Regions from separate parts of the Rhodococcus sp. NPDC127527 genome, predicted to be linked through region 2. Evidence: riboswitches for the same ligand, from Rfam matches in the RefSeq annotation. Region 2 holds a riboswitch; the other holds the start of a gene.
The links. A riboswitch is a leader RNA that binds a small molecule or an ion and turns the genes downstream of it on or off. The one in region 2 is predicted to bind S-adenosylmethionine.
Positions count from the first base shown of each region.

Region 1 (4,388 bases), on a different contig from region 2:
CCGACGAGATCGGTCGACTCACCGCCGAGCTCGTCTCCACAGGTCGATGGTCCGACAGCATCCCCCACGACCTGCTGCGCGCTGTCTGGGATGCTCCGCTTGCGGCCGACTCGCTCGGACGGTGACGTGGTGTATCGCGTAGCCGATGAACGGGAGAACGGACGTCACGTCACCCGCGGCGAGCACGGTACGGCGCCCGCCGCCGACCCGGTCAGCGAGGAAGAGGCGCAGGTCCGGGCGCCGGCGCCGCGTTGTGGAGTGCGCTCCCCGCGACCCACTGCGCCCACGGCACGCTCCAGTCGCCGTTCTGCCACACCTCGAGCGGGGCCCCGCCGGTGTTGCGGACCTCGACGACGTCGCCCGGCTGGGAGAAGCCGAAGAACCACCGTGCGTTCTCCGGATTGAGGTTCAGGCAGCCGTGCGAGGTGTCGGTGTTGCCCTGGGCCCACACCGTGCTCTCCAGCTCGTGCAGGTAGATGCCGTCGGTGCTGATCCGGGTCGCCCAGTTGATCGACTCCTTGTAGCCGAGCCGGGAGTTGATCGGCAGGCCGTACGTCGAGGAGTCCATGATCACCGGGTTCGACTTGTCCATCACCGTGTAGGTGCCCGGCTGCGTCCAGAACGAGAGCGTGGTGTTGCCGATGGTCTCGGTGCCGCCGCGCCCCATCGAGGTGGGCATCTCCCGGACCACCTGGCCGTTCTCGTAGACCGTCACCATCTTCGTGTTGTCGTCGGCGATCGACACGTGCGAGTCGCCGATCCGGAAGGACACCTTCTCGTCCTGCTGGCCGTAGAGTCCCTTGCCGAGTTGGGCGCCGTAGATCTTCGCGTCCACCGACACGGTGGTGCCGGGCGCGTAGTAGTTCTGTGGTCGCCAGTGCGCGTTCTGGTCGTCCATCCAGTACCAGGAGCCCTGCACCGGGGGAGTGGTGGTGACCGTCAGCGCCTTCTCGGCCGCGGCCTTGTCGCCGATCTGCTCGTCGAAGTGCGCGACCACCACCATGCCCACGCCGTACGTCGCGCCGTCGATGAGCGAGATGCCGCCGGTGGTGTTCAGATTCACGGCGGTCTGGTTGCTCGGCGCCACGGTGGTGACAGTGGAGTCCTTCGTGGTGGCTACGCCGTCCTGGTCCACGGCCGCGACCGCGAGCTGGTAGGTCTTGCCGTACCCCAGCGGCTCGCCTGGCTTCCACGACGTCTTGTCCGGGGTGAGAATCCCGGGGATCACCTTGCCCTCGGGATTGGTCAGGGTCACCGACGTGATCGTGCCCTGCGCGACGTTCACCTGAACCGGGCTCAACGGGCTGACCGGGGTACCGGCATCCGCGGGGGTGACGGTCACGACGGCCGCGCTCTGCCTGGTGGTCGGGGCGGCGGCGGGTCCGTCCCCGGACTTGTCTCCGGTCGAGATGGTGCAGCCGGCGAGCGTGAGCGCTGCCACAACTGCACATGTCGCCGCGAGGGTCCTGCGCCGCAGGCGGGTAGCCATCATGCCTCCTCGTCGAGTTCGAGCGGACACGATGCACCGCACGTCGGAACCGACCCCAGAATATCGGCGTTCGACACCACGTGCGTCTGCGGCGCTCGCCGGTCGGAAAAGCGCAGGCCAGGGGAGGTCGGTCGGGATCGGGTGGGGGCTTGTCCGCCGATCGGGGGACGGGCGATTCATCCGGTCCCGGGTCCGGCCGGTGGACAGACTCCGGCGGCGCCCGCGGCGATAGTTGATGCATGCCGGAAACGGCGACGGAATGCGGGTTCGGGGTAACACTCGATGTGTTGCCGGTCACACCCGCGCAGGCGATGCCGCCGTGCAGGCGGATCGACACGAGGAGAGGCAGTGCACGAATGAACGCATCAGTGATCGCATCGTCGACGGGCCGGGCGGCGTCCCGGTACGGAGGGACGATGAGCACGGAGGAGATCAGGCTTCGGATCGACGCGATGTTCGCTCGCGACGAGGCCCCGTCGGTCCTCGGCGGGTCGGCAGTGCGAGCGGAGGGTGTCCGATGATCGACCGCGGTTTCCGTTGTGGGAAAGGAACATCGGTGAGGGTGACGGAGGAGACGGTGCGTTCGCGCCGGGTGCTGTGCATCGGAGACCCGGCCGCGTTCGTCGAGGCGGCGCAGTGGCTGGCGCGCCGTGGGCTGGAGGCGACCCCGGTCCTCGACGGTGACCTGCGGGGTGGTGGCCTGCTCGGCGCGCTCGCCACCGAGGACGTGCTCGACGGGCTGTGTACCGCCGCCGAGGCCGCGGCCGTCCAGCGCGTGAGAGCGCTCGATCTACCGCTGGTCTGGGTGCGTGATGTCGGCCGGTTCGATCTCCTGGTGGCGGGCGGGTGGCTTGACAACGCGCAGGGGAGCCTGCAATTCTCTGGTCAGGTCATGAGTGCCAGCAGATAGCCCCGGCTTGCTGGCCGGCAACCCTCCGCCGCGGTGGGGTGCCCCGGGTGACGACCTGGCCGTTGTCCGACCGGGCACGGCAAGCGCGGACTCGAAGCACAACCATCGATCGCTCGGGTCCCTGGACAAAGGGATGCTCCATGACTGCCGTTCTCTCCGCTGACACCTGTGCCACCACGGATGCGGTTATCGCTGAAATCTGCTCTGCGACTGCACCTTTCGCTCAGGTTTCCGGGTCCGAGCTCACCGTTCCGCTCGCCGACGGCGGTTCCTGCACGTACGCCAACTTCGACTACGCCGCCAGCGCTCCCGCCCTCGCTCAGGTGACCGAACGCGTGCAGGAGCTGCTGCCGTACTACGCGAGCGTGCATCGCGGCGCCGGCTACGCCTCGCAGGTGTGCACCGCCAGCTACGAGGGTGCTCGTGAGGTGGTGGCCCGGTTCGTCGGTGCCCGCGCCGACGACGTCGTGGTGTTCACCCGCAACACCACGGACTCCCTGAACCTGCTCGCGGGCTGCGTGCCCGGCGAGACCGTGGTTCTGGACATCGAGCACCACGCAAACCTGTTGCCGTGGAAGCGAAACGGTGCCCGAGTTGTCGAGTCCGCCGACTCGGTGGAGGAGACGGTGCGGCGGATCGCCGCCGAACTCTGCGCCCGCCCGACCGCGCTGCTCGCGGTCACCGGGGCCTCCAACGTCACGGGCGAGGTGCTGCCGATCGCGCGACTGGCCGAGATCGCGCACCGCTGCGGCGCAAGGATCCTGGTCGACGCCGCCCAGTTGCTGCCGCACCGCCGCGTCGACATCGCCGCGCTCGGGGTGGACTACCTGGTGTTCTCCGGGCACAAGCTGTACGCGCCGTTCGGTGCCGGAGCGCTCGTCGGGCCCGCCGACTGGCTCGACGCCGCGGAACCCTACCTCGCCGGCGGGGGTGCCACCCGCGACGTCTCGGCGGCGGGCACGGTGGAGTGGGCGAGTGCGCCGCAGCGTCACGAGGCCGGTACCCCGAACGTGCTGGGCGTTGCCGCGCTCGCCGCGGCCTGCGAGACGCTCGCCGGGCTCGACTCGGCGGGCGCGGAGGAGCACGAGCGCGCCCTGTGTGAGCGGTTGACCGACGGGCTGAGCGCGGTCGACGGTGTTCGCGTGCTGCGGATCTGGTCGGATGCACCGGACGCGGTCGGCATCGTCACCTTCACCGTCGACGGCGCCGAGCCGCGGGAGGTCGCGTCGTACCTGTCCGACCGGTACGGCATCGGGGTGCGCGACGGCAGGTTCTGCGCGCACCCGCTGCTGGCCCGGCTCGGCCGCCCCGAGGGCGCGGTCCGCGCCAGCCTCGGTCTCGGCAGCCACGCCGCGGACGTGGACCGGCTGATCGCGGCGGTCGCGGACTTCGTCTCCGCGCGCGCCGACGAGGGGTCGGCTCCGACGCTCTCGCGGTAGCATCTCGGCATGGCATCCGTGACGACCGTGGCGACCGACGCCCAATGGTGCCGTCGTCACGTGGATCTGTGCCGTACCGCGTCGGGAACGTGTCCGAGCTGAGGTCCGCCTCGAGCCCGTTCACCCCCACGCACACAGAGGACTGTCATGTCTGCCTATTCGCCTGTCCGCATACCGCCGCTGCACGTGGCGGTCGAACTCTCCGGCGCCGGACACCACCCCGCGTCGGGATCGCACACCGAGTTTCGAATCCCTTTGGGGCTCAGTGACTACTGGGTCGACCTCACCGGGTCGCCGCTGGATCTGGTCGCCGAGCCGGCCACCGTGGTCCGGGTTCGCGCGCACGACCTGCGCGAGGCCCAGTTGCGACGCGAGGCCGTCCGAGCCCGGGTCGCCGAGGAGGGGCGCGACCCGGACTCGGTGACCGTGCTGCTCGATCTCGAAGTACTGCTCGCCGACGATCATCGCAGCGCGCGAAGTGAACTCGCCCGGCTCGACGCGAGCCTGGCCCGGCCGCGGGTACCGGACTCGGTTTCCTACGTCGGCACCG
Region 1 is NZ_JBHXVP010000010.1:162,971-167,358, reverse strand. It holds gene ACFVH2_RS17850 (NAD(P)/FAD-dependent oxidoreductase) at 1-125, shown strand, start outside; gene ACFVH2_RS17845 (Ig-like domain-containing protein) at 212-1,489, opposite strand; gene ACFVH2_RS17840 (hypothetical protein) at 2,046-2,399, shown strand; SAM riboswitch class IV at 2,378-2,491, shown strand; gene ACFVH2_RS17835 (aminotransferase class V-fold PLP-dependent enzyme) at 2,540-3,838, shown strand; gene ACFVH2_RS17830 (hypothetical protein) at 3,986-4,388, shown strand, end outside.
Region 1: linked by a shared signal. The riboswitch ahead of ACFVH2_RS17835 (aminotransferase class V-fold PLP-dependent enzyme) and the one ahead of ACFVH2_RS03450 (bifunctional o-acetylhomoserine/o-acetylserine sulfhydrylase) in region 2 are both predicted to bind S-adenosylmethionine.

Region 2 (4,388 bases):
GGCCGCCTCGGTGGGGGCCCGGTTCCTGCTCGACGAGGAGTGCACCGCGGCGAAGCTGCCGGCGGTCGAGTCGTTCGTGCATGAGTTCCTCGGCGCGGTCGACGTGGTGCACCTGAGCATCGACCTGGACGTGCTGCCCGCGGCGATCGCGCCCGGTGTCAGCGCCCCAGCCGGGTTCGGGGTGCCGGTCGAGGTGATCGCCGGGGTGTGCGAGACCGTCGCCCGCAGCGGCGCGCTGGCGGTGCTCGACGTCGCCGAACTCAATCCGAGGTTCGACTACGACAACCGGACCGCGCTCACCGCGGCCCGGCTGATCCACCACGTGGTCAGCGCACGATGACCGTCCCGCGCATGTCCGGGTGGAACGTGCACAGGTACTGGTAGGTGCCGGGCTGGGCGAAGGTGAAGCTGAAGGTGCCCTCCTTCATCGGCGGGCTGTGCAGCACCGACTTCGCGTCCCCGACACCGACCACGTCGTGCGGGGTGCCGCGGTCGTCGAACTTCCAGGTAACCGTCTCACCCGCGCTGACGGTGATCGAATTCGGCGTGAACGCCATGTGTGCGACCTCGACCACCGGCCCGGTCGCCGGTGCGGACGTACTGGACGTCGACGAACTGCTGCACCCCGAAACACCGGCGGCGACAACGATTCCCGCGACGAGCACCCGGGCGGCTGTCTTCATCGCTCCAGCCTAGCCGCCCGCACCGCAGCGGACGGCCGGGAAACGGTTGTCAAGCGACCTGATCCGCCGGACGAGTTCGGGCGGCCCGGCGAGCCGCGGCCGGAGGAATCGACGGTATGCGAGGCCCAAGATCGCCAGCCACACAGTTCCGACGAAAAGCGCAACCCGGGTGTCGGCGTCGAAGGCGAGCACCGCGATCACGAAAACGAGGAGGTACACCGCGGCGCCGCCGATCATGTACGCCAACAGGACCGCCGGTCCCGCTTTCTGGATCGCTTCGGCCGAGACGTAGAACAGCCCGGTACCGATGGCCGAGCCGAGGGCGATGAACCGGATGTGGCGGGCGGTCAGACCCCGGGTCAGCGCCGAAGCGGCGTCTTTCACTGTGGGTCTCCCAGCCGGATGGTCAAACGTTCGACGTGCGCCGAGCAGTGCAGTGCAGTGCAGTGCTGTAAGGCAGGTCACACCAGGTAGAGCGGGGTTTCGGCTCCCTGCGGGGGTTCGCTGCCGGGGCCAGCGTTCCATCGGCGCGACCGGTGCAGCTAAGATCGGCGCCAGGTCATGAGTGTCAGCATCAAGCCCCGGCTAGCTGGCCGGCAACCCTCCATCCGCGGTGGGGTGCCCCGGGTGATGACCTGGTTTTCCGAAGGACAGTTCGGATGACAAGCGCGGGTCCGCTGGGACGGACCCACAGACAGGGCCACGACCCGACGGAGGTTCACCATGTGTTGTTGTCGCAGTTAGTCCTCATCTGCCATTCGGCGCCGCCGCCGCGCCGCACTCCCCCACTTCTCCTGGAGTAGACGACCCATGAGCGAGAACATCCCCGCCTCGACTGATCCGGCCTCGACCTGGAGCTTCGAGACCAAGCAGATCCATGCCGGTCAGACGTCCGACGCGACCACCAAGGCGCGCGCACTGCCGATCTACCAGACCACCTCCTACACCTTCGACAGCACCGATCACGCCGCGGCGCTGTTCGGTCTCGCCGAGCCGGGCAACATCTACACCCGGATCATGAACCCGACCCAGGATGCGGTCGAGCAGCGGATCGCCGCCCTCGAGGGCGGCGTCGCGGCGCTGCTGCTGTCCTCCGGCCAGGCCGCGTCGACGTTCGCCATCCTGAACCTGGCGGAGGCGGGCGACCACATCGTGTCGAGCCCGCGTCTGTACGGCGGCACGTACAACCTCTTCCACTACACGCTGCCCAAGCTCGGCATCACCGTCGAGTTCGTCGAGGACCCGGACGACCTCGACCAGTGGCGGTCGGCGATCAAGCCGAACACCAAGGCGTTCTTCGGCGAAACCATCTCCAACCCGCGCAACGACGTGCTCGACATTCCCGGTATCTCGGCGCTCGCGCACGAGCACGGCATTCCGTTGATCGTCGACAACACGGTCGCGACGCCCTACCTGATCCAGCCGCTCTCGCACGGGGCCGACATCGTGGTGCACTCGGCCACGAAGTACCTCGGTGGCCACGGCACCGCGATCGCGGGCGTCATCGTCGACGGCGGGTCGTTCGACTGGACACAGGGCCGGCACTCGGGCTTCACCACCCCGGACGCCAGCTACCACGGCGTCGTGTTCGCGGACCTCGGCGCGCCCGCTTATGCGCTCAAGGCACGCGTGCAGCTGCTCCGCGACGTCGGGGCCGCTGTCTCCCCGTTCAACGCGTTCCTCATCAGTCAGGGCATCGAGACCCTGAGTCTGCGTGTCGAGCGGCACGTGGCGAATGCGCAGCGGGTCGCCGAGTTCCTCGAGGCACGGCCGGACGTCACGGCGGTGGCCTACGCCGGGCTGCCGAGTTCGCCGTGGCACGAGCGTGCGCGCCAGATCGCACCCAAGGGCGCCGGCGCGATCGTGGCCTTCGAGCTGGCGGGCGGCGCCGAGGCGGGAAAAAAGTTCGTCAACGCCCTGACCCTGCACAGTCACGTCGCTAACATCGGCGATGTGCGTTCTCTCGTGATCCACCCCGCTTCGACCACCCACGCGCAGCTGTCCCCCGAAGAACAGCTCGCGTCCGGCGTCACGCCCGGACTCGTCCGGCTGGCAGTCGGCATCGAGGGAATCGACGACATCCTGGCCGACCTCGAGACCGGCTTCGCGGCGGCTGCGTCTTGACCCTCAGCTCCGTATCGGGCGCCCGTCCGGCAGGGTCTCCAAAAGGATTCCCGACGCCGGACGGGCGGCTGACGAGCGTCCCGGTCGGCCCCGTGACGCTCGAGAGCGGCGCCGTCATCGACGACGTCGTCCTCGCCGTGCAGTCCTGGGGCGAGCTCAGTCCCACCCGGGACAACGTCGTGCTCGTCGAGCACGCACTGACCGGGGACTCCCACGTCACCGGTCCCGCCGACAGCGACCATCCCTCCCCCGGCTGGTGGGACGGAATGGTCGGTCCTGGTGCACCGATCGACACCAACGAGTGGTGCGTGCTCGCCACCAACGTGCTCGGCGGGTGCCGCGGCAGCACCGGGCCCGCCTCCCTGGACGCGGAGGGACGTCCGTGGGGTTCACGGTTCCCCGAGATCTCCATCCGCGACCAGGTCGCGGCCGAGGTCGCGCTCGCCGACACCCTCGGTATCGAGCGGATCGCCTCGGTGATCGGCGGATCGATGGGCGGCATGCGTGCACTCGAGTGGATCGTCGAACATCCCGACCGAGTCGGCTCGGCCCTGATCCTGGCTGTCGGCGCGCGGGCCACGGCCGATCAGATCGGCACCCAGACCACTCAGATCGCCGCGATCGAGGCCGACCCGGACTGGCAGGGCGGCGACTACCACGGCACCGGGCGAGTACCCCGGACGGGGCTGGCCATCGCCCGCCGGATCGCGCACCTGACCTATCGCACCGAGGACGAGCTCGACGCGCGATTCGCGAACTCCTCGCAGCGCGGCGAAGACCCGTGGCAGGGCGGCCGGTACGCCGTGCAGAGCTACCTCGAGCACCAGGCCGACAAGCTGGTCGCGCGCTTCGATCCGGGCACCTACGTTCTGCTCACCGAGGCGATGAATCGGCACGACGTCGGTCGCGGACGGGGCGGGGTCGAGGCCGCGCTGGCGTCGACCCCGGTCCCGGTGATCGTCGGCGGCGTCGACTCCGACCGCCTGTACCCACTGTGGCAACAGGACGAGTTGGCGACTCATCTCGCGGGCTCGGGCCCGGTCCGAGTGGTGCACTCGAAGGACGGCCACGACGGTTTCCTCACCGAGGCCGACTGGGTCACCAGCCTGCTCGGCGAGACCATGGCGCTGGCCAGGGCCGGTCGCTCGGGGCCCGCGGCGGCGTTCCGCTCGGCGTAGGAACGGCGCTGATTCGTCGACCGTTTCGACCTCGCCCGGTACGCCGGTCGGAGGCTTCCGTTCGTCCGACGCCGGGTCGGTAAACTCTGCGGCGTGCAGTCGCCCGCGATCCGTCCCGCCGCAACACTCGATCCTCGACGCGACGGCAGGTGCTCGGCGGACGTACACCCGTTCCCGCCGACCGACGGGCGCCGGACTCGGATCGACATCGGGGACCTCCGACTGGAGAGCGGCGAGGTGCTGCCCGATGTCACCCTCGCCGTGCAGTGTTGGGGCACCCCCACCCCGGAGATGGACAACATCGTGCTCGTCGAGCACGCGCTGACCGGCGACTCGCACGTCACCGGACCGGCCGGACCCGACCACCTCTCCCCCGGCTGGTGGAACGGGATGGTGGGTCCCG
Region 2 is NZ_JBHXVP010000002.1:97,359-101,746, reverse strand. It holds gene hutG (formimidoylglutamase) at 1-340, shown strand, start outside; gene ACFVH2_RS03460 (cupredoxin domain-containing protein) at 327-683, opposite strand; partial or broken gene proY (proline-specific permease ProY) at 867-1,067, opposite strand; SAM riboswitch class IV at 1,241-1,358, shown strand; gene ACFVH2_RS03450 (bifunctional o-acetylhomoserine/o-acetylserine sulfhydrylase) at 1,494-2,807, shown strand; gene ACFVH2_RS03445 (homoserine O-acetyltransferase) at 2,804-3,985, shown strand; gene ACFVH2_RS03440 (homoserine O-acetyltransferase) at 4,187-4,388, shown strand, end outside.